Regions from separate parts of the Mesorhizobium calcicola genome, predicted to be linked through region 1. Evidence: predicted binding sites of a transcription regulator. Region 1 holds the regulator's gene; each other region holds the start of a gene.

Region 1 (7,969 bases):
CGGCGTGGTCGCCGTCCTGGCCCGAGACCGGCACGGCGCCGGCAAGGCCCTGCGCCGTCAGCGCCGCGACGACCCCACCGGCGGTGCCGTCATTGGCCGCGACCACGGCGTCGACCTTGTTGTCGTTGGCGGTGAGGAACTGTTCCATGTTCTTCTGGGCGTTGGCGGGCAGCCAGCCGTCCGTATAGGCCTCGCCGACATTCTTGATCTTGCCGCTGTCGATCGCGTCCTTGAGCACTTCCATGGAGCCGGCGAACAGGAAATCGGCATTCGGGTCGGCGCCGGAGCCCTTGATGAAGACATAGTTGCCTTCCGGCTTGACCTTGAACACTTCGCGGGCCTGCATGCGGCCGACTTCCTTGTTGTCGAAGGTCAGGTAGAAGACGTCCTTGTTCTCGATCAGCCGGTCATAGCCGACGACCGGAATGCCTTCGTCCAGCGCCTTCTGCACCGCCGGACCGATGGCCGAGGCATCCTGCGCCAGGATGATCAGCGAGTTGGCGCCCTGCGAGATCAGGCTCTCGACATCGGTGAGCTGTTTGCCGGGATTGGATTGCGCGTCGGCGGAGATGTACTTGTCGCCGGCTGCCTCGATCGCCGTCTTCATGGCGGCCTCATCGGTCTTCCAGCGTTCTTCCTGGAAGTTGGACCACGAAACGCCGATGACCTTGTCCTTCGCCTGCGCGACCGACGCGAGCGTCAGCGACATGGCGACACCCGCCAGGATGGCGGCTGTGAATCTTTTCATATTATCCTCCCTGCGCCGCGTATGGCGCGACCAAACTGGCCCGAAGGCCGGCACAGAGGCTCTATTTTTTCGAGCCTCGAAAAAATACTGATCTAACACCCGAACGCTGTCAACATCGATTCTGGTGGATTTTGATGTCCCTCTGAATTTTTTTCGAGCTCCGGAATAAATAATGACAGGATGGTGGCCTTCTGCCAGAATTTGTCTGGCGCATGTCGCCCCAAAGGTGCGCAGTGGTTTGGGGACAACGACACGCGCGGAAACAAGTGCCTGAAGCGCCTCGCGCTTTCAGGCTTCGCTGATGGCCTTCGGGAGGCAACGAGAGGCCGCGGCGACCGGGAGGATGTGAAAAGCATGTCGGTCGGAATCCGCCACGACGATCTGCGCCGCCGCAACCGGGCGATGGTGATTGCGGCCGTGCGCCGCGCCGGACAGCCGTCCCGCACCGAGATCGCCGCGACCACGGGCCTCAGCCATTCGACCATATCGGCGATCTCCGCCGACCTCATCGGCGAAGGCATCCTGACCGAGAGCAAGCCGAGCGAGGCCGGCTCGCTCAAACGCGGCCGGCCGCAGGTCGGCCTCGGCCTCAATCCGGAAGCGGCGGCGGTGATGACCGTGGTGCTGTCGCTGAACTTCCTCTCGGTCGCCGTCATCGACTATGCAGGCCAGGTGATCGCCGAGGAACAGCGCCGGCTGGACACGCTGACCATGTCGCGCGACGCGCTGATCGACGAATGCGTCGCCATCGTGCGGCGCCGCATCGAGGATCCCGATCTCGACGTCCGCAGCGTCGCCCGCATCGCGCTGGCGATCCAGGGCATCACCGACACGCGTGCCCGCGCCATGCTGTGGTCGCCGATCACGCCACACACCGATATCGCCTTCGCCGACATACTCGAAGACGAGTTCGGCATCCCCGCCACCATGGAGAACGACTGCAACATGATGGCGGTGGCGCTGCGCTGGCGCGATCCGCAGCGCTACCGTGACGATTTCATCGCCATCCTCTTGTCGCACGGCATCGGCATGGGCCTGGTGCTGAAGGGCGAGCTGTTCACCGGCACCCATTCCTCGGGCGGCGAGTTCGGCCACATGATCCATCGGCCGAACGGCGCGCTGTGCCGGTGCGGACGGCGCGGCTGCGTCGAGGCCTATGCCGGCAACTACGCGATCTGGCGCAATGCAAGGCAGCTGGGCGAGGACACCGAGCCGGTCGCCGATGTCAGTGACGCTGACATGCGCGCCCTGGCGACCGCGGCGCGCGAAAGGGATGGACCCGAGCGCGAGGCCTATCGCAAGGCCGGCGAGGCGCTCGGCTACGGTCTCGGCAGCCTGTTCGCGCTGATCGATCCGGCGCCCGTCGCAATGGTCGGCGTCAGCGCCGCGGCCTTCGACCTGATCGAGCCTGCCTTGCGCGAGGCGATAGCCCAGACCGCCGGCGGCCAGCACTCGAAATCGATTTCCTTCGACACCGAGCCGAACGAACTGCCGCTGATCCGCGAAGGCTGCGCCATGCGCGCGCTGACCTTCGTCGACCAGGAGATTTTCGCGCCGGGCGCGCAGGCAAGAACGGGTGCCGGAAAGAACGTTGCCTGACGGTCAGGGCGAAACTCAATCATTCTGAACGACCGAGTTCGACCCATTGCGGACATCAATTGGCAATGTGTCTGCCTGTATGATCTGCTGATGTCCCGTTCGTTGGTGATCAACTTCAACATAGATCAGGCCGAGCTTTACGGCCTCATCCATCGTGTTCGCAACTTCGGTGAGGACGTCTACCGCTTCCTACGAACCAACGGCTGGGGCGAAATTGATATCGGCGAGGTCGATGCGGCCACAACGCAACTGATCATGCGAGACATCAAACATTCAAAGCTCCGGCGCGTTACTGCCTGGGTCGAAGAGGAGATGAGGCGGCAACATCTGTTGGGAGAAGTCGAAGTCCGCTAACCACCCTCTTCACGGCATTGGCGACTGCCTGCTGACTGGAGTTTTGATCTTGGAGTCCCATCCCGTTCTTATCGGGATGGGACAAGCTCTAGTCTTCGCGGATCGCGTATCCCGCCCCCCGGATGGTGCGGATGACGTCGGGCATGCGGCCATTGTTGACCGCCTTGCGCAGCCGGCCGACGTGGACGTCCACCGTACGCTCGTCGATATAGATCGTCTCGCCCCAGACATTGTCGAGCAGCTGACTGCGCGAAAACACGCGACCGGGATGGCGCATCATGAATTCGAGCAGGCGGAATTCGGTAGGTCCGAGCCGGATCTCGCTCTTCTTGCGATAGACCCGGTGCGATTCACGATCGAGCACGATGTCGCCGACCTTGAGCACGCTGGACAGCACTTCCGGCTTGGCGCGGCGCAGCAGCGCCTTGACCCTGGCCATGAACTCCGGCGTCGAGAACGGCTTGACCAGATAATCGTCGGCCCCGGTGGAGAGGCCGCGCACACGATCGCTTTCCTCGCCGCGCGCGGTCAGCATGATGATCGGCAGCCGCTCCGTCTCGGGACGCATTCTTAGCCGGCGACAGAGTTCGATGCCGGAAACCGCGGGCACCATCCAGTCGAGCACCAGAAGGTCGGGGACGTTCTCCTGCAGGCGAATTTCGGCCTCGTCGCCGCGCGTCACCACCTCGACCTGGTAACCCTCGGACTCCAGATTGTAGCGGAGCAGCACACCCAGCGGCTCCTCGTCCTCCACGACCATGATGCGTGGCGCGATCATCGACTGGTCACCCCTGTCGTCATGCCGCCGGCGCGGACATTGCCGTCTCGTCCTGCTTCGGACGATTGGCGGGCAACTGCTTGCCGGTCAAAACATAATACGCATTTTCCGCGATGTTCGTGACGTGATCGCCGATGCGCTCGAGGTTCTTGGCGCAGAACAAAAGATGCGTGCACGCGGTGATGTTGCGCGGGTCTTCCATCATGTAGGTCAGCAGTTCGCGGAACACGGAGGTGTACTTGACGTCGATGCGCTCGTCGGCGGCGCGCAGTTTCGCCAGGGCCTCGGCGTCGCGCGCCGCATATTCCTCGATGACGCCCTGCACCTGGATCAGCACCAGCTGCGCCATGGTGTCGATGGAGTGCGACAGGTCGCGCGGCGTGACGCTTAGGCCGACGGTGCCGACGCGTTTGGCGATGTTCTTGGCAAGGTCGCCAATGCGTTCAAGGTCGCCGGCCATGCGGATCGAACCGACGACATGGCGCAGATCGTCGGCCATCGGCTGCCGCTTGGCGATCAGTGTGATGGCGCGGTCGTCGAGCTCGCGCTGGCGCGCGTCCATGATCGCGTCGTCGGAGACGACGCGTTGGGCCATGGCGTTGTCGGAACTCAGCAGCGCCTTGGTGGCACCGCTGACCATCGAGCTGGCGAGATCGCCCATGTCGCTGATAAGCCTGCGGATCTGTCCGAGATCCTCGTCGAAAGAAGCGACGGTGTGTTCGCCCATGATCTTAGTCCTCGTATGCCTGAGCTCAGCCGAAGCGGCCAGTGATGTAGTCCTGGGTGCGCTTGTCGTCGGGGTTGGTGAACATCTTGTCGGTAGCGCCCTCCTCGACCAGATAGCCTAGATGGAACATCGCCGTGCGCTGCGACACGCGCGCCGCCTGCTGCATCGAGTGGGTGACGATGACGATCGTGTAGTTCTGGCGCAGTTCGTCGATCAGTTCCTCGACGCGAGCGGTGGCGATCGGGTCGAGCGCCGAGCAGGGCTCGTCCATCAGGATCACCTCGGGCGACACGGCGATGGCACGTGCGATGCACAGGCGTTGCTGCTGGCCGCCGGAAAGGCCGGTGCCGGGCTCCTGCAGGCGGTCCTTGACCTCGTTCCAGATCGCCGCCTTCTTCAGGCTCTGTTCAACGATCTGATCCATGTCGGCCTTACGCTTGGCCAACCCATGGATGCGCGGGCCATAGGCAACGTTCTCGTAGATCGACTTCGGGAACGGATTGGGCTTCTGGAACACCATGCCGACGCGCGCCCTGAGTTCGACGACATCGATGCTCTTGTCGTAGATATCCTCTTGGTCGAGCGTGATCTTGCCGGTCACCCGCGCCGAGTCGATGGTGTCGTTCATGCGGTTGAGGCAGCGCAGGAAGGTGGACTTGCCGCAGCCGGAAGGGCCGATCAACGCCGTCACCTGGTTCAGGCGGACGTCGAGATTGACGTCGAACAGCGCCTGCTTCTCGCCGTAGAACACGCCGACCTTGTCGCCGCGCATCTTGATGACTTCGTTCGATTTGGCGCTCATTTTATCGCCCACTGCGTTTTCAACAGACTGTTCGGTCATGATGTTCATACCAAAATGCCTTTTTTCTACCAGCGCCGCTCGAACCGACGCCGAAGCACGATCGCGGTGATGTTCATGGCCATGAGGAAGATGAGCAGGATTATGATGGCGCCCGACATGCGCTCGACGAAGGCGCGTTCGGCCTCGTTCGCCCACATGTAGATCTGCACCGGCAGCGCCGTCGCCGGATCGAAAGGCGTCTTCGGATAGTCGGCGACGAAGGCGACCATGCCGATCAGGAGCAGCGGCGCGGTTTCGCCCAGCGCCCGCGCCAGGCCGATGATCGTGCCGGTGAGAATGCCGGGTGCGGCCAGCGGCAGGATGTGCTGGAACACCATCTGCATCTTGGACGCGCCGAGGCCAAGCGCCGCCGCGCGGATCGACGGCGGCACGGCGGCAAGTGCTGCCCGTGTCGCGATGATGATCGTCGGCAGCGTCATCAGCGTCAGCACCAGGCCGCCGACGAAAGCGGCGGAGCGCGGCATGCCGAGGAAATTGATGAACACGGCAAGGCCGAGCAGGCCGAAGACGATCGACGGCACCGCGGCCAGATTGTTGATGTTGACCTCGATCAGGTCGGTGAAACGGTTCTTCTTGGCGAATTCCTCCAGATAGATGGAGGCGGCGACGCCGATCGGCAGTGCCAGGAGCAGCACGATCACCATCATGTAGAACGAGCCGATGATCGCCACGCCCATGCCCGAGGTTTCCGGACGGCTGGAAGCGCCATAGCTGAACAGGCCGGTGTTGAAATGTTCGGCCATCGCGCCGTCCGCCTTGAGCGTGTTCATCCAGGCGATCTGCTGGTCCGAGACCTTGCGGCGCGCTTCCTCGACGCTGAGGTCGATCTGGCCCTTGAAGGCCGAGTCGAGATTGGCAGCGGCAAGGATGTCGACATTGCGCGTCGTGCCGATCACCGACGGATCGGCGGCGACGATGTCGCGCAGCTGGACGCGGGCGCCTTCGGACAGGAAGCCCTTGAGCTTCTTGACGGTCGGCTTGTCGTCGGGATTGATGCCTAGCTTGGCGATCAGCGCCTTTTCCGCGAGCTTGGGATAGTTCGCCTTGACCAGCACGTTCGGATCGGTCGCGCGCATGTTGGAAGGATCGATTACCTTCTCGTCGAAGGTGATCGGCAGCGACACCGTCGTCTGCCAGAAGGCGGTGTAGCCCTTCGAGACGATGGTGATGAGCATGATGGCCAGGAAGGCGAGGCCGACGGAGATCGCCAGCACGCCGTAGATGCGGAAGCGGCGTTCGGCGGCATAGCGGGCCTTCAGGCCGATGTCGCGACGCGGATGGGCCGCGGCCCGGACCATCGTATCCATGGAGATGTCGGTCATTCGTACTGCTCCCGATACTTGCGCACGATGTAGAGCGCGACGATGTTCATCACCAGCGTCAATGCGAACAGCGTCAGGCCGAGCGCAAAGGCAACCAGCGTCTGCGGCGAATTGAACTCGAGATCGCCGGTGAGCTGGTTGACGATCTTGACGGTGATGGTCGTCATAGCCTCGAACGGGTTGATGGTAAGGTTGGCGGCGACGCCCGCCGCCAGCACGACGATCATCGTTTCGCCGATGGCGCGCGAGGCGGTCAGCAGGATGGCGCCGACGATACCGGGAAGTGCCGCCGGCAGGATGACGCGCTTGATCGTCTCCGAACGCGTCGCGCCGAGCCCGAGCGAGCCGTCGCGCATGGCACGTGGCACCGCGGTGATGATGTCGTCGGACAGCGAGGAAACGACCGGGATCAGCATGACGCCCATGACGAGACCGGCGGTGAAGATGCTCTGGCCCTGGATGAAGGGCGTACCGCCGGTGAGCGCCGCGGAGAGATCGCGCAAGAACGGCCCCAGCGTGACGACCGCAAAGATGCCGTAGACGATGGTCGGGATGCCGGCCAGCAGCTCAAGCGCCGGCTTGACCACCGACCGCACCCTGGGCGATGCGTATTCGGCCATGTAGACCGCCGACATCAGGCCGACCGGCACGGCGACCAGCAATGCGATCAAGGCTATGTAAAGGGTGCCGGCGAGAAGCGGGATCAGGCCGAACTGGCCCTGGCTGCCGCCCGAGCCGGCGGCGGCGAAGCGCGGATCCCAGACCGTGCCGAAGAAGAAGCTCATCGGCGACACGCTCTCGAAGAACTGGATCGTCTGGAACAGCATCGAAAGCACGATACCGACCGTGGTCAGGATGGCGATGGTCGAGGCCGCAATCAGTCCCCACAGCATCAGCCGCTCGACATTGTTGCGCGCCCTTGCACGCGGCGCGATTTGCCTGAGCGCATAGAAGGCGCCGGCAATCGAAAGGGCGAGGGCAATGACCGCGCCGAACAGGCCGAGCCTGTCCTGGACCTTGTTCGCCTCGACAGCGATCGGGATCATGTAGTCCTGGGTGTCGGTCGCCAGCGCCACACCCTTGGCGGCGAGCAGCGGCTGCAATTCGGCGAAAGTAGCGGGCAGCGCGGCCAGCGTGCCGGCATCGAGTTGGCGCAGGCCTTTGGCGAGGCTTTTTACCAGGCTGACATCAAGCGCTTCGCTGGCAACCGCGCTGTCGGCGGTGCGCTCGGGCAAGGCTGCGTGAACATGCCGGTCAAGGTAGATGGAAGAGCCGATGTTCCAGGCGGCAATCAGCAAAACGGCAGGCAGGACGGCGAGCAGGAAGGCCCACCAGCCGTGATAGTGGGCGCGCGAATGCGGCTTCACAGTGCCATTATCCTGCGCCGCGGCACGCTGCCGGCCTATGAAGAATGCAACCAGGCCAATGGCAACGACAATGGCGAGTACGAGTATGGACGACATGGACCCACCCCAGGGGAAACTCTAGTCGCAGCCGCCACTGCAGCGGGCGGCGAGAACCAGGGCGCGGACTTTGGCCCGCGCCCCGGTTTGTCAGTTTGATTACAGCGACTTTCCGG
Region 2 (7,969 bases), on a different contig from region 1:
GCCGGATTGATCCTCAACGGTGAGCTCTACAGCGGCGGCCATGGCAATGCCGGCGAGATCGGCATGGCGCTGCTGTCGCCGGCCGGCCCCGGCTCGACGCCGCTCGAACATCGCGCGTCGCTGGCTTCGCTTTACCAGCATCTCGACCTCAACCCGGCAGACAACGATATCTACCAGCAGATGAACGCCCTGGTCATCGCCAGGGATCCAAAGATGATGGCCTGGATCGATGGTGCGGCGCATGATCTGCGCTGGGGCGTGCATCTCATCGAAACGATCTTCGATCCGCAGACCGTCATCCTGACCAGCGGAGCGCCGGAAGCGCTGGCCCGCCGGCTGGTCGAGGCAATGCATCCGCTGCTGCCGTCGATCGCCGACCGGCCCGGGCGGAATTTGCCACGCCTGCAGCTTGGCACCACCGATCCCTGGTCGATCGCGCTGGGAGCTGCCGCGGCGCCGATCAGTCGTGCCTTCGATCCGCTGTTCTCTGCGATCCTGAAGACGCGATTCAGCGGCGCCTGAAGCGTCGACCGCCCGGCTTTTCGCCTGAGATATGCTCAGAGGTCGTGTTCGATATCGTCATACAGGGTTCATTGTGCGGACATAGCGTTCGTCCCGGTTCTTTGCTGCAATGCAATAGGAGTGGGACATGGTGGACATAGTTTCTAGTGAAGCGGGCATTCCGAGACCGGATCATCCGCTGGACAGTTCGGGTAGCGCGAAGTGGTTCCTGCCCGCCTTCGGCGTGCTGGTGCTCGTCGGCGTCGTCTATGTCGGCTACGCGCTCAGCCAGGATCTGGCCGAGGCCAAGACCGTGCCGTGGATCCTGCTCGGTATCGCCTTGCTCATCGCGCTCGGCTTCGAATTCGTCAACGGCTTCCATGATACGGCCAATGCGGTGGCGACCGTCATCTACACGCGCTCAATGCCGGCCGAATTCGCCGTCATGTGGTCGGGCGCCTTCAATTTCCTCGGGGTTCTCACCTCCAGTGGCGCCGTGGCCTTCGGCATCCTGTCGCTGTTGCCGGTCGAGCTGATCCTGCAGGTCGGCTCGTCCTCCGGCTTTGCCATGGTGTTCGCACTGCTCGTCGCCGCCATCCTGTGGAACCTCGGCACCTGGTTCCTCGGCCTGCCGGCGTCGAGCTCGCACACGATGGTCGGCTCGATCATCGGCGTCGGCCTCGCCAACCAGTTCATGGCGCCTGCCGGCAGTGCCACTAGCGGTGTCGACTGGTCGCAGGCGACCAATGTCGGCATCACCTTGCTGGTGTCGCCGATCATCGGCTTCTTTGCCGCGGCGATCCTGCTCTATGCGATGAAGCTGCTCGTCCGCAATCCGGCCCTCTACGAAGCACCGAAAGGCAACACGCCGCCGCCATGGTGGATCCGCGGGCTGCTGATCTTCACCTGCACCGGCGTCAGCTTCGCGCACGGCTCCAACGATGGACAGAAAGGCATGGGCCTCATCATGCTGATCCTGATCGGTGTCGTGCCGACGGCCTTTGCGCTGAACCGGACGCCCGACATCAACTACCTCGAGGCCTACAAGGCGGCTTCCGTCAGCGTCGAACAGGCGCTGGGCAAATATGTCAAGCCGGGCGTCACCGTCGCCGACGCCAAGGCAGCCGTCCAGGATGCCGTGCGCACCCGGACCTGGAACGACCAGACGACGGTCGCGCTGCAGACCTACATCCACAACACGACAGCGGGCCTGCGGCCCTATGCCACTGTCGACAATGTGCCGACCGACCTGGTCAGCAACGCCCGCAACGACATCTACCTGATTGGTGAGGCGCTCAAGCTGATCGACAAGAAGAAGTTGCTGCCGATGGAGGCTGCCGATCTCAAGGCGGTCACCGACTATCACAAGGCCGTCGACAACGCGACGAAGTTCATCCCGATCTGGGTGAAGGTCGCCGTTGCCCTGGCGCTCGGCCTCGGCACCATGGTCGGCTGGAAGCGCATCGTCGTCACGGTCGGCGAGAAGATCGGCAAGAGCCATCTGACCTATGGACAGGGTGCCGCCGCGGAGCTTGTCGCGATGGTGACCATCGGCATGGCCGACCGGCTCGGGCTGCCGGTGTCGACGACCCATGTGCTGTCGTCGGGCGTCGCCGGAACGATGGCCGCTAACGGTTCGGGCCTGCAATGGTCGACGGTGCGCAATCTGCTGCTTGCCTGGGTGCTGACGCTGCCTTGCTCGATCACGCTCGCCTTCGTGCTGTTCATCATCTTCCGCCAGGTGTTTTAGAGCTCGACAAACAAAAGGCGGCGCCGGTTCCGGCGCCGCCTTTCCTTCGGCAAGCCTGTCCTGAATTGGCATGAACACCGCCGGCCTGCCGCTTACCGAGACACCCGGCGGCTTTCTTTTGGCGCTGCTGCTCGCGGGCGTCGCGACCGGCCTGTTCTACTGGCTGCTGTTGCGCGCCGGCGCCAATTTGCGGTTCTGAAACCGCGATCCCAGCCCAGAACCCATCCCGATGGAACCGGGATGGGTTCTGTCTCAGTATTTGACCATGATCTTTCCCGAGAACCGGTATCCACTTTTCGGGATCATGCTCTGAGCCGCTGTCAGGTCGGATCCTCGCGGTGCAGGTCGTGGATGGCGACGCCCTCGACATTGGTCGGCAAGGTCAGCCACTGGCGATGGCGCAGCGTGCGCTGCGTGTCTTCCAGCCCCATCTCCCAGTGGTCGCGCATCGAGGTGCCGGAGAATTCGTAGTCCTTGGCGTGACCCTCATAGCCTTTGTGCTGGTAGATGAGGTGGACGATGTTGACCACGCCGGCATTGGAATAGTCGGCGATCAGCTCTCTTTCGCCTTCCTTCAGCAATTCGGCAGGGACGCGCTTCAGCGCGTCGAGCAATTTCATCTTGAGCGCATGGATGCGCTGGAAATTGTCTGTGTTCTGCCGCGTGCGGCTGGAATACATGATGTCCTTGTGCCGCGACAGCACATCGGCCATGCCGCGCGGCAAGGTGCCGCGCGCGCTGAACAAGTCGACCTGGAACACCAGCGAGGAGCGGTCCTCTTCCTGGTCGAGCAGGTATTGCAGCGGCGTGTTGGAGACGATGCCGCCGTCCCAGTAGTATTCGCCTGCGATGCGGATCGACGGGAAGGCGGGCGGCAGCGCGCCGCTGGCCATGATGTGCTCCGGCTCGATGCGCACCTTCTCGGTGTCGAAATAGACGAAGTTGCCGGTCCTGACATTGACCGCGCCGACGCTCAGCCGCTTCTTGCCGTCGTTGAGGACATCGAAGTCGATCAGGCTCTCCAGCGTCTCCTTCAACTCGGCCGTGTCATAGAAGCTGGTGGCGCCTTCGGCGCCCGGCTGCTCGAACCAGGGATTGGGATTGCGTGGCTTGAAGAAGCCGGGCTGGCCCATGGTCATCGTCATCCACGAACTGGTGCGGTTGCGGATGTCGCGGTAGATGTCGCCTTCCGGCGTATAGGCCCAGATCTTGCGGCCCGAGATCGTCTGCCAGAATTGCTCGAGACGCTGCAGCCGGCGGCTTGGCTCATTGCCGGCGATGATCGCCGCGTTGATGGCGCCGATCGAAACGCCGGAAAGCCAGCTCGGCTCGCAGCCGGCGTCGGCCAGCGCCTGATAGACCCCTGCCTGATAGGCGCCGAGCGCGCCGCCACCCTGAAACACCAGCGCGATGCGGTCATACTGCGCCGAGATTTCCTCGATGGTGGCGGTGGCCTCTTTCTTGCGATTGCGTTCAAGCACGAATTTTCTCCGGCTGGGTTGCGCCGATTTCGGACAGGCTGCGATCGGCGAGGTAGTCGTGAACCACCTTGCCCAGCCCGAGCGTCAGGTCGGCGGTGAAATGAACAGCGGATACGATGTCGAGCACCGGCAACTTCGCCACGTCGGCCATGACATGGGGCCGCAGATCGAGAGCCGCGGGCGCCGTCCATGCCTCCTTCAGCGTGATATCGGTAAGGTAGTAGCGAACCAGCTCGCAGATGCGCGGCGTGCCGTCGACATGCGGGATGATCTTGACCAGGAAGTTGGGAGCAGCCAGCGAAGCAAGCACGGAATCGTGGTCGGCCTCCCGGTGCTTGTAGCCCATGGTGCCGGTGGCGCACAGAACGCTGCCATAGTGCAGGGTGCCGACCACCACTTCGCCCTCGTGCACGATCTTCGGGCTGGCCAGCTTCTTGGGAAACCCCCACAGTTCACGCCCGCCGGCGATCGGCGCGTCGTCGTCGAGATACATCGAATGAACATAGCCGCCGTGCTGGCCCTTGTAGCGCACGGGGATGACCTGGCCGGTCTCGGTATAGTCGCCGAAGCCGGTTGAATCAGGCATGCGGATGAATTCGTACTTGACCAGCGGCTCGTCGATTTCCAGCGGCGCCGGCACGACGGCCTCGAGCGCCTCGCGCGTCGTGCGATACGTGATGATGACGTATTCGCGGTCGAAGAAACGATACGGCCCCGGCGGGAAGGACGGATTGGTCAGCGGCATCGCATAGGCGCGCTTCAAGACATCGGCGATTTCCAAGCTGCACCCCCAAGGTTCTTTTGCAGGCAGAATTTAGTCTGGAATGACCACGCGAATGCGCTACCGATTATGTTGCACGGCACCATGACAGTGCCGTGTCAGCCCGGCGACAACGGTTTCGAACCGGATGGGAGCCATGCTCCAGCGCGGTCGTCAGGCTGTAATCGCATCGACACATGGCTCTGTCATTGTCATGCTGCGACGCACAATTATATGTCATGTTCCCTCCCACCTCGCGCGAGATCACCATGGGTTCCCTGTCTTCGAAGAATGCCCTCGTCACCGGCTCGACCAGCGGTATCGGCCTGGCAATCGCCCGCGCCTTTGCCGCCGAAGGCGCCAACGTCACCATCAACGGCCTGGGCGATGCTGGGGCCATCGAGCAGGAGCGGGCCGGCATCGAGAGGGATTTCGGCGTCAAGTGCCGCTATTCCGATGCCAATATGATGGACGGCGCGGCGGTGAGCGCCATGGTGCATGAGGCCGAGGCCACGTTCGGTAGTCTCGATATCCTGGTCAACAATGCCGGCATCCAGCATGTCGCGCCGATCGAGGAATTCCCGGACGACAAATGGGAAGCCATCATCCGCATCAATCTGCTCGCCGCCTTCTACGCGATCAAGGCGGCGCTGCCCGGCATGAAGGCGCGCAAATGGGGCCGCATCATCAACACGGCGTCCGCGCATGCGCTGGTCGCTTCGCCGTTCAAGTCAGCCTATGTGTCGGCCAAGCACGGCATTGCCGGCCTGACCAAGACGGTGGCGCTGGAAGCCGCCATTGACGGCATTACCGTCAACGCGATCGCGCCGGGCTATGTCTGGACGCCACTGGTCGAAAAGCAGATCCCCGACACGATGAAGGCGCGCGGCATGACCGAGGAACAGGTCAAGCACGATGTGCTGCTGGCGGCCCAGCCGACCAAGGAGTTCGTCACCGTCGACGAGCTTGCCGCGCTGACGCTGTTCCTGTGCTCGGACTCAGCCAGGCAGATCACCGGCACGACCTTGCCGATGGACGGCGGCTGGACCGCCCAGTAGGAGATGGTCAAGGCGTTTCGTTTGCCGGCTGATGCGGTCAGGCTTCAACAGGAAGCCGCCAGCGAGAAAGCACTGCGGTCAGGTCCATGAAAGTCATCCAGATATCCGATCCGCATCTGATGACGCCGGGCGGTCTCCTGTACGGCTCCAATCCGCTCTCCAGATTGCAAGCCTGCTTGCCGATATCGGCAAAAACCATGCCGATGCCGAACTGGTGGTGATTTCCGGCGACCTGACCAATGACGGCGAACGGGCCGCCTATGCCGCACTCAAGGGGAGCCTGGCAAAGTTCGGTCCGCCTTGCCGGTTGATGCTCGGCAACCATGATGATCGGGCGCTGTTTCTCGAAATGTTTTCGGAGGCAGCCGCTGAGCGCGGCTTCGTCCAAAGCGTCTTCGATGGCTCTGAAGGCCGCGTGATCCTGCTCGACACGCTGGACAGCGGCCATGTCGAGGGCAGGCTGTGCGAGGCGCGCCTCGGCTGGCTCGATGAGCGGTTGCAAGAAGCCCGCGATCGGCCGGTCTTCCTCTTCATGCATCACCCGCCGTTCCGGATCCACATCCCCGAGCTCGACCGTGTCCGGCTCGCCGACGCCGATGCCTTGTATGAGGTTCTGCTGCGCCACGGCAATGTCCGCCACATCTTCGCCGGACACGTCCACCGGCTGATCGCAGGCAACTGGCGCGGCATTCCCGTCAGCACGCTGCGCAGCACCAATCATCAGAGCGCGCTCGATTTCTCGCAGAGCTGGAGCTTGGGGTACGAGCCGCCGGCCTATGCCGTGATCCTGATCGATGCGGATGGGGTGATCGTGCATTTTCACGATTTTCCGGTGCAGGCGGCTCCATAGCCTTAACCGTTGAGGGGCGTGGCGAAGCGATCGTCACGCCCGGTGGATAAGCTACCCAGATTCCGTGTGTCGGGCGGCACGCAGCTGTGCCAGTCTGTTTCCTGCGCAACCTGCTGCGCGGCCTCCGCTTTGGTGGGCTGTTTTGGTCACGCAGAGCCTTCGCAATGGGGCGTCAAAAAGCGACTGGTGTGGACATTAGTCTTGACAGAAATACAGATGTTCAATACCCGTCAAGCGATTGAACAGCCTGCACTATGGGAGGAACAAGCGGTATGGCTTCCAATGTTTCGTTGACGGGCCTTGCCCGCGATCTTGAGGAGCGCGCCAGGTCGGGCAAGCCTATCCGCGTCGGCCTGATCGGCTCCGGCGAGATGGGCACCGACATCGTCACCCGTGTCGCCCATATGTCCGGCATCGAGATCGGCGCCATTTCCGAACTCAACCTGCCCGCCGCCAGCAGGGCGGTGGATATCGCCTTCCAGGAACCCGGCCACGCGCGCGAAGTGTCGAATGCGTCGGCGATGACGGCTGCGATGGAGGCCGGCAAGATCGCGGTGACCGGCGATGCCAGCCTGGTCATCGACAATGATCTCATCGACGTCGTCATCGACGCCACCGGCGTTCCCGCCGTCGGCGCCGAGATCGGCCTGCGCGCCATGGAACACGGCAAGCATCTGGTGATGATGAATGTCGAGGCCGACGTCACCATCGGCGCCTATCTGAAAAGCGAGGCCGACCGGCTCGGCGTCACCTATTCGCTGGGCGCGGGCGACGAGCCGTCCTCCTGCATGGAGCTGATCGAATTCGTTTCGGCGATGGGTCATCCGATCGTCGCCGCCGGCAAGGGCAAGAACAATCCGCTCAACATCGATGCCACGCCCCCCGACTATGAGGAGGAGGCCAAGCGCCGGCATATGAATGTGCGCATGCTGGTCGAATTCGTCGACGGATCCAAGACCATGGTCGAGATGGCGGCGATCGCCAATGCCACCGGGCTGGTTCCCGACAAGCCCGGCATGCACGGCCCGGCGGCGACGCTCGGCGAACTGTCCAAGGTCCTGGTGCCGCAGAAGGATGGCGGCGTGCTGTCGAAGGTCGGTGTCGTCGACTACTCGATCGGCAAGGGTGTCGCGCCCGGCGTCTTCGTCGTCGCCGACATGTCGCATCCGCGCATTTCGGAGCGCATGGAAGATCTGAAGATGGGCAAGGGTCCGTATTTCACCTTCCACCGTCCCTATCACCTGACCTCGCTCGAGGTGCCGCTGACCTGCGCCCGCGTCGTGCTCTACGGCAAGGCGGACATGGTGCCTTTGGCCAAGCCGACGGCTGAAGTCTGCGCCGTGGCCAAGAAGGACATGAAGCCGGGCGAGAAGCTCGATGCGATCGGCGAATATTGCTACCGCGCCTGGATCATGACGGCGCCCGAGGCGCGCGCCGCCAAGGCCATTCCCTGCGGCCTGCTGCAAGGCGGTTCGGTGACCCAGCCGATCAAGAAAGGCGAGCTCATCACCTATGCGAATGCCGCGCCCGCGCCGGGCTCCAAGATCGCTGAACTGCGCGCCCGCCAGG
Region 3 (7,969 bases), on a different contig from region 1:
CAACCGGCTGCCGGTGCTGTTTCTGCCCGGCGATGTCTTCGCCAACCGCATTCCCGATCCGGTGCTGCAGCAGGCCGAGGATTTCACCGACGGCACGGCGACGGTCAATGACTGCTTTAGGCCGGTGTCGCGCTATTTCGACCGCATCACCCGGCCGGAACAGATCATCCCGGCGCTGAACCGCGCGATGCAGGTGCTGACCGATCCGGCCGATTGCGGCCCGGTGACGCTGTCGCTGTGCCAGGACGTGCAGGCAGAGGCCTATGACTATCCCGAGAGCTTCTTTGCCGAGCGGGTCTGGCGCCAGCGCCGGCCGCGGCCGGACCGCCATGAGCTTGCCGCCGCGGTGGCGGCGCTCAAGGGGGCGAAGAAGCCGCTGGTCATCGCCGGCGGAGGCGTCCTTTATTCCCAGGCTTCGGACGAACTGGCGAAATTCGCCGGGGGCGCCGGCATCCCTGTCTGCGAGACGCAAGGCGGCAAATCCTCGCTGCCGGACGATCATCCGCTCAACATGGCGGCGGTCGGCGTCACCGGCACCTCGGCCGCCAACCGGCTGGCCGAAGAAGCCGATGTCGTGCTGGCCATCGGCACGCGGCTGCAGGATTTCACCACCGGCTCGTGGGCGCTGTTCAAGAACTCCGGCAAGACCATCATCGGGCTTAATGTGCAACCTTTCGACGCCGGCAAGCACCGGGCGCTGCCGCTGGTCGCCGACGCGGCCGAAGGACTGGCCGAACTCGGTGCGGCGCTGAAGGGCTGGACGGCGCCGGCAGGCTGGACCGACAATGCGGCCACAGGCAAGAAGGCCTGGCAGGCCGAGGCGGCCAAGGTGACGGCGTCGACCAACGCCGCCTATCCTTCCGACGCGCAAGTGATCGGCGCCGTGCAGCGCGCCATGGGATCGGGTGTGACGCTGCTGCATGCCGCCGGCGGCCTGCCGGGCGAACTGCACAAGCTCTGGCAAGCGGGCGCGCCCGGCTCCTACCACGCCGAATACGGCTTCTCGACCATGGGCTACGAGATTGCCGGCGGGCTCGGCACCAAGATGGCGAAGCCGGACGAGGAGGTCGTCGTCATGATCGGCGACGGCTCCTATCTGATGCTGAATTCCGAGATCGCCACCTCGGTGATGCTCGGCCTCAAGCTGACCGTCGTGCTGCTCGACAACCGTGGCTATGGCTGCATCAACCGGCTGCAGATGGCGACCGGCGGCGCCAACTTCAACAATCTCCTGAAGGACTCGCGCCACGAAATCCTGCTCGATATCGACTTTGCCGCGCATGCGGCGAGCATGGGGGCGATCGCCGAGAAGGTGCCGTCGATCGCCGGGCTGGAAACCGCCCTGGAAAAGGCAAGGAAGAACAACCGCACAACCGTGCTGGTCATCGACACCGATCCGCTGGTTTCCACCGACGCCGGCGGCCATTGGTGGGATGTTGCGGTGCCGGAGGTGTCAGCGCGTGCCCAGGTGAACGCGGCGCGCAAGGCCTATGACGAAAGGCGGCAGATGCAGAGTGTTGGTGATTGATGTCGGCGTTGGCTGCCCCCACCTCCCCCTTGTGGGGAGGTCGGACCGAAGGTCCGGGTGGGGGTCGGCGCCGCACCCCCACCCCGCTGCTTCGCGGCGACTTGCCGGGGCGAGCCACGGGTCTCGCCCGTCCTTCGGACCCCCACAAGGGGGAGGACCGATACGAACTGAAACTGGAGTGACGACTTGAAAGCCAAACTGGGTATGTCCCCCATTGCGTGGTGGAACGACGATCTTGCGGAGCTCAGCGATGACGTGTCGCTGGAAGAGTGTTTGCGCCAGTCGCGCTCGGCCGGTTTCACCGGCATGGAGATGGGCCGGCGGTTTCCCAGTGATCCCGATGTCATGCTGCCGATCCTGAAGGCAGCCGACGTGACGCTGTGCGGCGGCTGGTTTTCCGGGACGCTGGTCGATGAGGACATCGGCAAGAACAAGGATCGCATCCAGCCGATGATCGATCTGTTCAAGGCGGTGAATGCGCCTTGCATCGTCTATGGCGAGGTCGGCCGCTCGATCCAGGGCGACCGCTCGAAGCCGCTCGCCACCAAGCCGAAGCTGTCGGACGACGAGATGAAGGCCTATGCGAAGCGCCTCACCGAGTTTGGCGAATGGTGCGCCGAACAGGGCATGCCGCTTTCCTATCACCACCACATGGCGGCGGTGGTCGAGACCGAGCCGGAACTCGATGCCTTCATGCGCTATTCCGGAGCCGGCATTCCGCTGCTGCTCGATGCCGGGCATCTGGCCTTTGCCGGCGGCGACGTTTTGCGCGCCATCGACAACCATCACGCGCGCATCAGCCATGTGCATGTGAAGGACGTGCGCATGGGCGTGATCGACAAGCTCGACCGCACGAAGCAGTCTTTCCTCGACGCCGTGGCGCTGGGCGCCTTCACGGTGCCGGGCGACGGCTCGCTGGATTTCGGCGCCATCGTGCAACGGTTCGCCGACCATGGCTATGAGGGCTGGTTCGTGGTCGAGGCCGAGCAGGATCCGAAAAAGAACCCGCCGCTCAGGATGGCCCAGGTCGGCCACAAGGAATTGATGCGGGTGATGACGGCGGCCGGCTACACGGTTGAGACACAGGGCTTTCCCAATGCCTAAGGCTAGGGCTTCCCTATGCCTGACGCGCTGGTTCTCGGCGAAGCCGGGTTGCTGTAGGTTGACCGGATGAAAGATTCCGAGCACCCGTTCTTCCGGCCTTTGTGGCGGCGCGTCGCCGTCGTCGCGGTCTGCGTCATCTGGTCTATCATCGAATTCGCCACCGGCACGCCGTTCTGGGGCATGATCGCGCTCGGCTTCGCCGGCTACGGCCTGTGGCAGTTTTTTTATCTGTACAAGCCGGCCGATGAGAGGCCGGCCGACGAGAGCAAGCCGGCGGACGAAGCCGAACCGAAGGAGTAACCGGATGTCGAAACTGCTGGTGAAGGCCGACAAGGGCCATGGCCGTGTCGCCCACGTGACGCCGAAAAGCGCCGGCTGGACCTATGTCGGCTTCGATCTGCATCGGCTGAAGCCGGGCGAGAGCGCCTCGGGAAAAACGGACGATCGCGAGGTTTGCCTGGTGTTCGTCACCGGCAAGGGCACGGCGTCCGCCGGCGGCAAGGCACTCGGCCTGCTCGGCGAGCGCATGTCGCCCTTCGAGGGCAAGCCGTGGTCGGTCTATATACCCGAGGGTTCCGACTGGTCGGTTACGGCAGACACTGAGCTGGAACTCGCCGTCTGCTCGGCGCCAGGCCTCGGCGGCGGCCTGCCGGTGCGCGTCATCGGGCCGGACGTTCTCGGCCAGGAGGTGCGCGGCAAGGGCACCAACACGCGCTACGTCACCAACATCCTGCCGGAGGGCAAACCGGCCGATTCATTGCTGGTGGTCGAGGTCATCACGCCCGGCGGCCACACGTCGAGCTACCCGCCGCACAAGCACGACCAGGACAATCTGCCGGTCGAATCCTATCTCGAGGAAACCTATTATCATCGCCTCAACCCGCCGCAGGGCTTTGCCTTCCAGCGCGTCTATACCGACGCCGACAAGAGCGGTCATCGCGCGCTGGACGAAGCCATGGCGATCGAGGATGGCGATGTCGTGCTGGTGCCCAAGGGCTATCATCCCTGCGCCGCCTGCCACGGCTATGATCTCTACTATCTCAACGTGATGGCCGGACCGAAGCGGACGTGGAAATTCCACAACGCACCCGAGCACGAATGGTTGATGAAGGCCTAATCGGTCATACGTTTCGGATGAAGTCGTTGGTCCAGCTTGGAAAAATCGTCGGCTAAGGACCGCATGGGTCGATTTGCCTTCGAAAACCCTCAAAGCTTCGTCAATCCGTCATGGAAATCGCCTATGGCAGCGGAGCCAGTGCATGTCGCCCAAAAGTGCGCAGCGGTTTTGGGATTACGATATGCGAAAAACCAAGACTTAAAGCGCGTCGCGGCATTTCTTCAAACGCGGCGCGCTTTAACGAGGACTTCTCATGCGCTACGCCATCTACTTCACCCCCCGGCAGGACGAACCGCTGGCGCGGATCGCCGCCGATTGGCTGGGCCGCGACCCGTTTGGTGGCGCGACAAGGCCGGCGGAAGCGGTGGCCGATCTGTCGGCAGCGGAAGTTGCCTTCCATACCGCTTCGGCGCGGCGCTACGGTTTTCACGCGACGCTGAAAGCCCCCTTCCGGCTGGCTGCCAACGAGACGGAGACGTCGCTGCGCGCGGCACTTGACCATTTTGCCGAGGCGACACCGGTGGTGACCATCCCGCGTCTTGTCGTCAGCCAGATCGACAGCTTCTTCGCGCTGGTGCCGGAAGGGCCACTGCCTCTGCTCAACCGGTTCGCCGATGACGTGGTGCTCGGCTTCGACCGGTTCCGCGCGCCGTTGACCGAGGCGGAAATCGAGCGACGCAGTCCGGATTCGCTGAAGCGGGCCGAATTCCGCAATCTGTGCCAGTGGGGCTATCCCTATGTCTTCGAGACCTTCCGCTTTCACATGACACTGTCCGGCCGCGCGGGGCCACAGGAAAGCCCTCGTCTTCGCCTAGCAATCGACAGCCTGTTCGCGGAGGTGCTGCAACAGCCGGTGCCGGTGGATGCGCTGACGCTGTTTGTCGAAACCGAACCGGGCGCACCGTTCATGGTGCTCTCCCATCACGCGCTCGGGCGCCGCCCGGCCAGAAAAACGGCCTGAAGAACCCAGCCGGAACAACCAAGGACTGCCTGAAATGACCGCCGAGACTGTTCTTACCAACGCCCGCATCGTGCTTGCCGACGAAATCGTCGAGGGTTCGCTGGTGCTGCGCGACGGCTTTATCGCCGGCATCGATGCCGGCACCGGCCACACCGGCGGGCTGGCCGGCGAGGATATGGGCGGCGACTATATCATTCCCGGGCTGGTCGAACTCCACACCGACCATCTCGAAGGCCACTACGCGCCGCGGCCGAAAGTGCGCTGGAACCCGATCGCCGCCGTGCTTGCCCATGACGCGCAGGTGGCAACCGCCGGCATCACCACCGTGCTCGACGCCTTGCGCGTCGGCATGGACGAGGACGCCGACCTGACGTCGGACGACATCCGCAAGCTGGCCGACGCGATCGAGGACAGTGTCCAGCAGGATCGCCTGCGGGCCGACCATTTCATCCATCTGCGCTGTGAGGTTTCGGCGCCGGACTGCCTCAAGGCCTTCGCCAATTTCGACGGCGACGAGCGCGTCAGGCTGGCATCGCTGATGGACCATGCACCGGGCCAGCGCCAGTTCGTCAACCTCGAAACCTATGCCTACTACTACCAGCGCAAGCTGAAGCTGACCGACCGCGACTTCAAGCTGTTCTGCGAAAAGCGGATGGCGGAATCGGAGCGCAATTCAGGCCCGAATCGTGTCCATATCGCCGCTGCCTGCCACGAGCGCGGCATCGTGCTGGCGAGCCATGACGACGCCACCATTGGCCATGTCGGCGAGGCGATCGAACAGGGCGTGCGCGTCGCAGAGTTCCCGACCACGGAGGAAGCCGCCAGAGCCTCCAAACAGGCCGGGCTCGGCGTCTTGATGGGTGCGCCCAACGTCATGCGCGGCGCCTCGCATTCCGGCAATGTCTCGGCCCGCACGCTGGCCAGCGATGGGCTGCTCGACATCTTGTCGTCCGACTATATTCCGTTCAGCCTGATCCAGTCGGCGTTCTTCCTCGGCGACGTCGTCGAAGGCATTTCCCTGCCGCAGGCGGTTGCCATGGTCTCGAAGAACCCGGCCGAAGCGGTTGGCCTGACCGACCGCGGCATCATCGAACAGGGCCGCCGCGCCGACCTGGTGCGCGTGCGTGTCGACGACCATGTTCCGGTCGTGCGCACGGTCTGGCGGCAGGGGCGCCGGGTTGCATGATGGTGTCGGCCTTGATCGAGCGTGAATTGTCCGCCGAAACGTTTCCGATCCGCGACGGCGTCTTCGTCGCCGTCGTCGGCCCAAGCGGCGCCGGCAAGGATACGGTGATCGGCTATGCCCGCGCCCGCTTTGCCGACGAAACCCGGCTGGAGTTCGTTCGCCGCGTCATCACAAGGCCGAGCGATGCCGCGAGCGAGGATCACGACACGCTGGCCGACGCCGCCTTCGTCGAAGCCGAAGCGGATGGCGCCTTCGCCATCTCCTGGGAGGCGCATGGCTTGCGTTATGGCATCCCGGCCGATGTCGACTGGTCGGTCGCCAATGGCCGTGTTGCCGTCGCCAATGTGTCGCGCGCGATCATCCCGGTCCTGCGCGAGCGCTATGCCAACCTGGCCATCGTCGAGATCACCGCCTCGCCTCAGGTGCTGGCCGAGCGGCTGGCGATGCGCGGCCGCGAGTCGCGCGGCGAGGTGCTGGCGCGGCTGTCGCGCAGCGCCAATGTGACCTTGTCGGGACCCGATGTCACCTCGATCGACAACAGCGGCCCGCGCGAGGCGGCCGGCGAGCGTTTCGCCGAAGTGCTGCGCAAGGCGATGGCCTTCTCCGACATGTCGGGCTTGATCTAGAGCAATTCCAGGAAAAGTGTGAAACGGTTTTCCGTCCGGAATTGCGTCAAAACAATGAGTTAGAGCAGGTTGCCGGTTCCATGAACCGGTGAACTGCTCTAGACCAAAGCGTCGGCCCCCTGACGCGATGCAGGGGGCGCTGGGGCTGCTTTCAAGCCCCAAGCGGCGGTTATTCCGCGGCCGCGCCGGCGACGTTCTTGCGGGCGGCATCGACCATCAGCCGCCGGGCCCGGAACACGCCCCATTGCTGGTCGACCAGCACGCCGATGAGGATGACGCCACCCATCACCGCGAAGTTGAGCGAGGACGGGATGCCGAGCAGGTTGACGAGGTTCTGCAGCTCCTGCAGCAGCACCGTGCCGAGGATGACGCCGATCAGCGAGCCCTCGCCGCCGCGCAGCGAGAAGCCGCCGAGCACGGCCGCGGCAATGGCATAAAGCTCGTAGAACTGGCCATGGCTGGCCGGCGAGATGGAGCGCGTGTACATGGCGAAATAGATCGCCGACAACGCCGTCAGCACGCCGCAGATGACATAGGCGGCCATGACGACGCGGCCGGTGCGGATGCCGGAGTATTTCGCCGCCTCCTCGTTCTTGCCGATGGCGTAGAGGTAGCGGCCGAATACCGAGCGGTGCAGCACCACCCACATGACGATGGCGATGACGATCAGCGCGATGAAGCTGTTCGGCACGCCCCAGGAGCGGCCGGCGGTGAGGAATTCGAGCTCGGGAAAATTCTGGCCGAAGGCGAAACCGGCGGTGCCGTCGGCGGTGTAGAAGCGGGCGACGCCGCGATAGATGAGCAGGCCGCACAGCGTGACGACGAAGGGCTGCAGCTTGAGCCGCGTGATCAGCCAGCCATGCACCAGGCCGATGATGGCGCCGAGCAAGAGGATCAGCACGAAGGCCAGCGGCCAGTCCAGCTCACGCACGGCGATGAAGTCGATGAACAGCGTTCCGAGCAACGCGACCACCGAGCCGACCGACAGCTCGATGCCGCCGGTGATGATGACGAAGGCCTGGCCGATCGACAGGATGCCGAACAGGCCGATCAGGTTCGAAGTGTTGGCGAGATTGATCGGCAGCAGGAAGCGCGGGTTGATGATCGCCACCACCGTTCCCACCACCAGGATCAGGATCAGCAGGCCGAGATCTTTCTTGCTCATCGTCTTCTCCCCAATGCCTGCTTGAACAGGTTCTACAAAGTGTCTCCGCGACCCGGACCGCGGCAAATAAAAAGACTATTTCGGCTGCTTGCCCACCGCCAGCAGCAGCACGTTTTCCTGGCTGAACCGGTCCTTGTCGAGAATGCCGGAGATCTGGCCCTCATGCATGACGGCGATGCGGTCGGACACGCCGATCACCTCTTCCATGTCGCTGGAGATCATCAGCACGGCGACGCCGGCGTCGGCCTGCGCCCGCATCAGCCCGTAGATCTCCGCCTTGGC
Region 4 (7,969 bases), on a different contig from region 1:
CGCGATGCGCAACCATGCCTACAAGCAGGCCGCCGCACTTTACGCGGCAGTCGGCGCCACACGCACCTTCCCGACGCCGCCCTATCCGTCGACCCACAATCTCGGCACCAACCGGATGAGCGAGAAGGCGGCCGACGGCGTCGTCAACAAACACGGCCAGACACACGACATTAAGAACCTGTTCGTGTCGGACGGCAGCCAGTTCACGACAGGGGCCGCGGAAAACCCGACCCTGACGATCGTGTCGCTGGCCATCCGCCAGGCCGACTACATCGCCGCGCAGATGTCGGCCAAGACCATCTGAGCCGGCAAGACATCGCCCCCTGATCGGGGCCGTGCCAAACCTCAGCGTCCTCCCGGACCGCCATGCGGAACGCGTAACGCGCGTTCCGCCTTTTTCTTTTTATGGGACCAGACTGATCAGGCGCCGACCGGCTGCCCGTCCTTGCGGCGGATGGCGACCACCGATGGGCGCGGCAACTGACCGTCCTTGAAGTCGGGCCACGGCGTCTGCACCTTGTCGAGCGTCTCGGCGTCCTCGGCCGGGTGCTGCACCGACAGGAACAAGGTCGTGCCGTCGGGGGTGAAGCACGGGCCGGTCGCTTCGGCGCCATGCGGGCAGGTGAACAGCAGTTTTGGCAGGCCGCGCGCCGGGCCTTCGGTGTCGACGCCATAGACGCCGTCCGGCAGGTCGAAATCATTGGCGCCGTCGGTCGCCACCCAGAGCCGGCCGGTGGGATCGAAGGTGATGTTGTCGGGGCAGACGAACCAGCCATTGTCCGATGTGTCGGGATGGAAGGTCGCACCGACGGCGGCATCCTTGGGGTTGCCGCAGAGCACGAACAGATCCCAGCCATATTTGTCGGCCGTGTGGTCGGCGTCGGCACCGCGGCCGCCTGGCGGGATCAGTTCGACGATGTGGCCCCAGAGGTTTTCCGGACGCGTGTTGGCCGGGTTGACCTTCGACTGGTCGCGCTTCTTGTTCTTGGTCATCACCGCATAGACGCGGCCGGTCACCGGATTGGTCTCGATGTCCTCCGGCCGGTCCATCGGCGTTGCACCCAAGGCATCGGCGGCGAGCCTTGTCTTCAGCAGCACTTCCGCCTGATCGGCAAAGCCGTTTTCAGCCATAAGCTTGCCCTGGCCGTGAACCAGAGGCAGCCATGTCATGGAGCCATCGGCGTCGTAACGCGCGACCGAAAGCACGCCGTCGTCCAGCAGGTCGTTGCCGGAAGCCGGTTTTGCCGGATCGTAGGCCTTGTTCGAGACGAAGCGGTACATGTATTCGAAATAGTCGTCGTCGCCCATATAGACGACGACACGGCCGTCCTTGTTGAGGACCACCGTGGAGGCCTCATGCGACATGCGGCCAAGTGCCGTGCGCTTCACCGGCTTGGACCGGGGATCATAGGGGTCGATCTCGACCACCCAGTCGAAGCGGTTGGCCTCGTTCGGCTCCTTGTCGAGATTGAAGCGGTCGTGGAAGCGGCCGCGGCCATAGATATCGGAACCGTCAAAGCCATAGCGGTCGAGGATATCTGCCGTCGGCGCCTTCTTCGGGTCGCCGCCGAACAGGTCGGAAACGCCTTCCTCGCAGGTCAGCACGGTGCCCCACGGGGTGAAGCCGCCGCTGCAATTGTAGCTGGTACCGAGCACCTTCGTGCCGGTCGCGTCGGCCGACGTCTGCATCAGCGCGCGGCCCGCGACGGGGCCGGAAACCTTCATTTCGGTGTTCGCGGTGATGCGGCGATTGAGCGGGCTGTCCTCGACTATGCTCCACTTGCCGTCCTTCAACAGCACTTCGACGATCGAGTGACCCATGGCGGCCATGCCGAGATCGACCTGTTCCTTGCTCATCGTCTTGCCGGCGTCGTCCTCGGTCATGCCGGGAAACATGACGCTGGGCGAGATGTATTCGTTGTTGACGCAGAGCAGGCCGTGGTCGGAATTCACCGTGCCTTTCGGCAGCGGTAGGAAGGCGATGTAGTCGCAATTGTAGCCGAAACGCTTCTCCTGCTCGTCGGCGGCGAGCTTGTTGCCGTCGAAATCCGGCAGGCCGGCCACAAGCGGGTCGCCCCAGCGCGCGACGATCGTGGTCTCATAGCCCTCGGCGGCGGCGTGGGTCTTGTCGTAGACGCGCTTCAACTCGGGAAAGCCGAGCGTGGAAAGGGCTGTCGCGGCGTGTGTTTCGCCGGCAAACAACGAGCCGACAAAGCTGCCGCCGGCGATCAGCGTGCCTGAAGCGAGGCCGCCTTTCAGCAGAGCCCTTCGCGAGACGCGCTCGGCAATGACATCGCGAATGACGGGGGAGGATGAAGACGGGGAGTTAGCCATTGTGTCTGCCTCTCGGGTGGATGGTGATGGCGCACCGCTGCCTATCCAGCTTCGGCAACATCCAGATGACATGAGGCTTGCAGGGCAGCCGAAGCGGCGGCCGTCCTGGAGATGGCCTACTGACCGCTTGCCCGGGTGCAGGTCGAGGCGGTGAAGGCGCCGTCGGCCTGCTTCATGATGATGTCGAAGGAAGGCGGGCTCTGGCCGTCCAGCGTCGCCTGGGTCAGCGACAGCGAGTTGCCGCCGGCGGTATAGCCCCCCAGCGGCCCCAGCCAGGAGATCACGCCATTGGCATCCATCTGATAATTGTAGCCCTGCTGGGCGGTCCCGAAGGTGCCGAGGCCGGCGTAGACTGGGCCGTTGTAGACGTTCCCCTTGATGGTGATGTCGCCGAGGTCGAGGAACAGGCCAAGCAGGTACACTTCGCAATGATAGACGCCATCGGGCATCTTGCCGTCGCTGAAGTCGGCCCGCGCGGTGCCGGTTGCTGCCGCCAGAAGCCATATGCCGATAATAATAATGCGTAAAATGCCGGATACCATGACGTCGCTCGTTTGGGGGCGACCTTGCCCTATTTTTGCGCCGTGCCGCAACATTTGTCGCCTGCGAGCTGCCGCCAAAGGTCAAAAACTAGGCACTTCGCCAATTTGGGCGAAAATTAGGCAATAGCCTTGTGTGTTGCGTAAATTTCCCTCAATCAATTTTTAACCAGCTTCGCCTGTTTTCGTAAAGCTAATATAATAAACGACTGATAATATTGAGCTATTTCCTCCTGTGCAGCGTCATCCCGGCGATTGGCATGGGGGTTGCATTGCATTGGTGCGGTGCAATCAACCAGCCTGGGAGTGTTAGGCATGAGGGGTAATTTCTCGACAATAACAAAAATGTTTTCGGCGAGCGTGGTTGCTGCCGGCCTGTTGATGTCCGCTCCGGCGAGGGCGGCTGACGACACGATCAAGGTCGGCATTCTCCATTCGCTATCGGGGACCATGGCGATCTCGGAGACGACGCTGAAGGACGCCATGCTGATGCTCATCGACGAGCAGAACGCCAAGGGCGGCCTGCTCGGCAAGAAGCTTGAAGCCGTGGTCGTCGATCCGGCCTCCAACTGGCCGCTATTCGCGGAAAAAGCACGCGAGCTGATCTCCAAGGACAAGGTCGCCGCGGTGTTCGGCTGCTGGACCTCGGTGTCGCGCAAATCGGTGCTGCCGGTGTTCAGCGAACTGGACAACATCCTGTTCTACCCGGTCCAGTATGAGGGCGAGGAAAGCGAGCGCAACGTGTTCTACACGGGTGCCGCGCCGAACCAGCAGGCCATTCCGGCCGTCGACTATCTGATGAGCGAAGACGGCGGTTCGGTGAAGCGCTGGGTGCTCGAAGGTACCGACTACGTCTATCCGCGCACCACCAACAAAATCCTCGAGGCCTATCTGAAGGCCAAGGGCGTCGCGGCGGAGGACATCATGGTCAACTACACGCCGTTTGGCTTCTCCGACTGGCAGACCGAAGTTTCCGCAATCAAGAAATTCGGTTCGGCCGGCAAGAAGACCGCCGTCGTGTCGACGGTCAATGGCGACGCCAACGTGCCGTTCTACAAGGAACTCGGCAACCAGGGCATCAAGGCCGAGGACATTCCGGTCATGGCGTTCTCGGTCGGTGAGGAAGAGCTCGCCGGTCTCGACACCGCGCCGCTGGTCGGCCATCTCGCCGCCTGGAACTACTTTGAAAGCGTCGACACGCCCGAGAACAAGAAGTTCATCGCCGACTGGCACAAGTTCATCAAGAACGACAAGCGCACCACCAACGACCCGATGGAAGCCCATTACATCGGCTTCAACATGTGGGTGAAGGCGGTCGAGAAGGCCGGCACCACCGACCCGGACAAGGTCATCGACGCCATGGTCGGCGTTTCGGTGCCCAACCTGACCGGTGGCTATTCGACGATGATGCCGAACCACCATATCACCAAGCCGGTGCTGATCGGCGAAATCCAGGCCGACGGCCAGTTCGAAACGGTTTCGCGCACGCCGGGCCTGGTGATGGGCGACGAATGGTCCGACTACCTGCCTGACTCCAAGGACCTGATCTCCGATTGGCGTGCGCCTCTGTCCTGCGGCAACTTCAATGTCGCCACCGGCAAATGCGGCGGCAAGGGCACGAACTGATCCTCCCCGGTCTGGACCGTAGGTCCATGACCTAGACCGCGCGCGTCCGGACGGTTTCCTCCACCGTCCGGACGCCCATCCAAATCTTCAAGGGGTTAACAGAAGCCGATGACCTTGATCCGCGCGGGCCTGACGCTGTTGTTCCTGCTGGCGACGCTGTCGTCGTCGGGTGCTGGCGAAGCCGACCTGCGCGGCATCATCGCCAAATTCGCGACGGCCAAGGGCTTTTCCGAGACGGGGGCTGTCGTTCACGAACTGGCGGCTACAGGTGAACCGGCTGTCGAACGGCCGCTTGCGGCACTCGCCGACGGCAACCTGTATATCCGCAAGGCCGATTCGCTCGTCTTCGTCGGCAAGGAAGCGGGCGAAAGCGTCCAGCTTTTCGATCCATTGAGCGGCCAAGCATCCGGCGAAGCGGCCAAGGACGACATCACCAAGATCAAGGTCAACAACACGCTGCGCCGCGCCATCCGCGACGCGCTGGGAACGCTGACGCTCGGCGCCAGGGATCCGGCCGTGCGCATCGCTGCCGCCGACACCATGTTCAAGACACCCGATGCCGCCAACATCGAACCGCTCGATACGGCGATCGCCAGTGAGACCGTGGCCAGCGTCAAGGCCCTGCTCGAACAGGCCCGCGCCGCTTCGGTTCTTGTCTCGGATCGGCCGGATGCCGACAAGCTGGCGGCCATCGCGCTGATCGGTGCGCGTGGCGACCGCGATGCGGTTTCGCTGCTCACATCGGTCGAAGCTGATACCTCGGACGCGGTCAAGGACGCGGCAACGGCCGCAATTGCCAACATCAATTCGACGTTGGCATTCTGGGATGCCGGCCAGAACATCTGGTACGGCATTTCGCTGGGATCGGTGCTGCTGCTGGCGGCGATCGGGCTGGCCATCACCTTCGGCGTCATGGGCGTCATCAACATGGCGCATGGCGAGATGGTCATGCTCGGCGCCTACACGACCTTTGTCGTCCAGCAGGTGATCCGCACATCCTTCCCCGGCCTGTTCGACTGGTCGCTCGTCATCGCGCTGCCGCTTGCCTTTCTCGTCGCGGCGCTTGTCGGTCTTGCCATCGAGCGCGGCGTCATCCGCTTCCTCTATGGGCGGCCGCTGGAGACACTCCTGGCGACATGGGGCGTTTCGCTGATCCTGCAGCAGGCCGTGCGCTCGATCTTCGGGCCAACCAACCAGGAAGTCGGCAATCCCTCCTGGATGTCGGGCTCGTTCAATGTCGGCCAGCTTGCAATCACCTGGAACCGCCTCTGGATCCTGGTTTTCGCGCTCACCGTCTTCGCCGTGCTGCTCTATGTGATGAAGCGCACGCCCTGGGGACTGCAGATGCGCGCCGTCACCGCCAACCGGCGGATGGCGGCCTCGATGGGCATCAGGACGCCGTGGGTCGACGCGCTGACCTTCGCGTTGGGTTCCGGTATTGCAGGTATCGCCGGTGTCGCGCTCAGCCAGATCGACAATGTCTCGCCCAATCTCGGCCGCGGCTACATCATCGACAGCTTCATGGTCGTGGTCTTCGGCGGCGTCGGCAATCTGTGGGGTACGCTGGTCGGCGCCTTCTCGCTCGGCATCGTCAACAAGGTCCTCGAACCCTATGCCGGCGCCGTGCTCGGCAAGATCGTCGTGCTGGTCCTGATCATCCTGTTCATCCAGAAGCGCCCGCGCGGCCTGTTCGCGCTCAAGGGCAGGGCGGTGGAAGCATGATCACCGGTCGCTTCTTCGCCGCGGGCGCGGATCGCCGCATCGCCATCACGATTCTTATCCTGCTGGCTGTCGCCATCATCGTGCCGCTGCTTAGCCTGGCTGTGTCGCCGGCCAGCGCCTTCTACGTACCGCCCTATATCGTCGCGCTGACCGGCAAGTACCTCTGCTATGCGCTGCTGGCGCTCGCGCTCGACCTTGTCTGGGGGTATTGCGGCATCCTTTCGCTCGGCCACGGCGCGTTCTTCGCGCTCGGCGGCTATGCGATGGGCATGTATCTGATGCGCCAGATCGGCTCGCGCGGTGTCTATGGCAACCCCATCCTGCCGGACTTCATGGTGTTCCTGAACTACAAGGAATTGCCCTGGTTCTGGACCGGTTTCGACCATTTCTGGTTCGCCGGCCTCATGGTGCTGGCGGTGCCCGGCCTGCTCGCCTTCGTCTTCGGCTGGTTCGCCTTCCGCAGCCGCGTCACCGGCGTCTATCTCTCGATCATCACCCAGGCGATGACCTATGCGCTGCTGCTCGCCTTCTTCCGCAACGACATGGGTTTCGGCGGCAACAACGGCCTGACCGATTTCAAGGATATTCTCGGCTTCAACGTGCAGGCCGACGCGACACGCTCGGCATTGTTCGCGGCCAGCGCGGTGACGCTGGCGCTCGCCGTCTTCGTCACCTGGGCCATCGTCGGTTCCAAATACGGCAAGCTCCTGATGGCGGTGCGCGACGCCGAGAGCCGCACCCGCTTCCTCGGCTGGCGGGCGGAGAATGTGAAGCTGTTCGCCTTCACTGTCTCGGCGGTCATGGCCGGCATTGCCGGCGCGCTCTATGTGCCGCAGGTCGGCATCATCAATCCCGGCGAATTCGAACCGTCCAATTCGATCGAGGTGGTGATCTGGGCGGCCGTCGGCGGGCGCGGCACCATTGTCGGGCCGATTATCGGCGCGCTGCTGGTCAATGCCGGCAAGTCCTGGTTCACCGGCGTGCTGCCGGAATTCTGGCTGTTCGCGCTCGGCGGCCTGTTTGTCGCCGTCACGCTTTTGCTGCCCAAAGGCATCGTCGGCATGTGGGATTCCTGGCGCGGCAACGCCAGGGCGTTGCGGGCAGCCTCGATCGCCGAGGAAGCCGGAGCCGATCCTGAGGCGCCGCCGCCTCCGAAGATCGTTCGCAGCGCGGCGACAAGGCCGGGCGACTGGTCCTCGTCCAGCCCCGAACCGCAGCCGGCGGAGTGAGCGACCATGAGCAAGTCGAACACCATCCTCTATCTAGACGGCGTCTCGGTTTCCTTCGACGGCTTTCGCGCCATCAACAATCTGTCGCTGGTGCTCGACAAGGGCGAGATGCGCGCCATCATCGGCCCCAACGGCGCCGGCAAGACGACGATGATGGACATCGTCACCGGCAAGACGCGGCCCGACGAGGGCGAGGTGTTCTTCGACGGCCAGGTCGACCTGACCAAGCATGATGAAGCCGAGATTGCCATGATGGGCATCGGCCGCAAATTCCAGAAGCCGACGGTCTTCGAGTGCCACACGATCGAGGAAAATCTGATGCTGGCGCTGAAGGGGCCACGCTCGATCTTCCCGGCGCTGTTCCACCGCCGCTCGGCCGCCGAAGCGCGGCAGATCGACGACATCCTCGGCATCATCCGGCTTGGCGACAAACGCGACCAACTGGCGGCAAATTTGAGCCACGGACAAAAGCAGTGGCTGGAGATCGGCATGCTTTTGGCGCAGGACCCGAAGCTGCTG

What was found. The regulator PhoB, encoded in region 1, activates phosphate uptake and scavenging genes when phosphate is short. The targets are predictions, from matches to a motif close to TGTCATNNANCTGTCAT.
Region 2: ACFSQT_RS10535 (acetoacetate decarboxylase) is a predicted target of PhoB. The motif match lies at 4,598-4,614, and genes of this name have one in related genera.
Region 3: ACFSQT_RS03330 (DUF1045 domain-containing protein) is a predicted target of PhoB. The motif match lies at 3,845-3,861, and genes of this name have one in related genera.
Region 4: ACFSQT_RS24055 (PhoX family protein) is a predicted target of PhoB. The motif match lies at 2,389-2,405, and genes of this name have one in related genera.

The regions. Positions count from the first base shown of each region.
Region 1 is NZ_JBHUGY010000061.1:34,607-42,575, forward strand. It holds gene xylF (D-xylose ABC transporter substrate-binding protein) at 1-748, opposite strand, end outside; gene ACFSQT_RS32480 (ROK family protein) at 1,103-2,347, shown strand; gene ACFSQT_RS32485 (hypothetical protein) at 2,438-2,701, shown strand; gene phoB (phosphate regulon transcriptional regulator PhoB) at 2,790-3,479, opposite strand; gene phoU (phosphate signaling complex protein PhoU) at 3,499-4,206, opposite strand; gene pstB (phosphate ABC transporter ATP-binding protein PstB) at 4,232-5,056, opposite strand; gene pstA (phosphate ABC transporter permease PstA) at 5,074-6,390, opposite strand; gene pstC (phosphate ABC transporter permease subunit PstC) at 6,387-7,853, opposite strand; gene ACFSQT_RS32515 (substrate-binding domain-containing protein) at 7,953-7,969, opposite strand, start outside.
Region 2 is NZ_JBHUGY010000018.1:33,563-41,531, forward strand. It holds gene ACFSQT_RS10515 (ROK family transcriptional regulator) at 1-522, shown strand, start outside; gene ACFSQT_RS10520 (inorganic phosphate transporter) at 650-2,251, shown strand; gene ACFSQT_RS10525 (hypothetical protein) at 2,322-2,450, shown strand; gene ACFSQT_RS10530 (patatin-like phospholipase family protein) at 2,572-3,732, opposite strand; gene ACFSQT_RS10535 (acetoacetate decarboxylase) at 3,725-4,513, opposite strand; gene ACFSQT_RS10540 (3-hydroxybutyrate dehydrogenase) at 4,762-5,550, shown strand; gene ACFSQT_RS10545 (phosphodiesterase) at 5,582-6,400, shown strand; gene ACFSQT_RS10550 (NAD(P)H-dependent oxidoreductase) at 6,673-7,969, shown strand, end outside.
Region 3 is NZ_JBHUGY010000006.1:11,124-19,092, reverse strand. It holds gene iolD (3D-(3,5/4)-trihydroxycyclohexane-1,2-dione acylhydrolase (decyclizing)) at 1-1,528, shown strand, start outside; gene iolE (myo-inosose-2 dehydratase) at 1,715-2,632, shown strand; gene ACFSQT_RS03340 (DUF3329 domain-containing protein) at 2,699-2,932, shown strand; gene iolB (5-deoxy-glucuronate isomerase) at 2,937-3,749, shown strand; gene ACFSQT_RS03330 (DUF1045 domain-containing protein) at 4,003-4,710, shown strand; gene ACFSQT_RS03325 (alpha-D-ribose 1-methylphosphonate 5-triphosphate diphosphatase) at 4,745-5,896, shown strand; gene phnN (phosphonate metabolism protein/1,5-bisphosphokinase (PRPP-forming) PhnN) at 5,893-6,522, shown strand; gene ACFSQT_RS03315 (ABC transporter permease) at 6,692-7,687, opposite strand; gene ACFSQT_RS03310 (sugar ABC transporter ATP-binding protein) at 7,763-7,969, opposite strand, start outside.
Region 4 is NZ_JBHUGY010000036.1:77,162-85,130, forward strand. It holds gene ACFSQT_RS24050 (GMC family oxidoreductase) at 1-304, shown strand, start outside; gene ACFSQT_RS24055 (PhoX family protein) at 421-2,334, opposite strand; gene ACFSQT_RS24060 (hypothetical protein) at 2,451-2,876, opposite strand; gene urtA (urea ABC transporter substrate-binding protein) at 3,189-4,499, shown strand; gene urtB (urea ABC transporter permease subunit UrtB) at 4,608-6,221, shown strand; gene urtC (urea ABC transporter permease subunit UrtC) at 6,218-7,450, shown strand; gene urtD (urea ABC transporter ATP-binding protein UrtD) at 7,457-7,969, shown strand, end outside.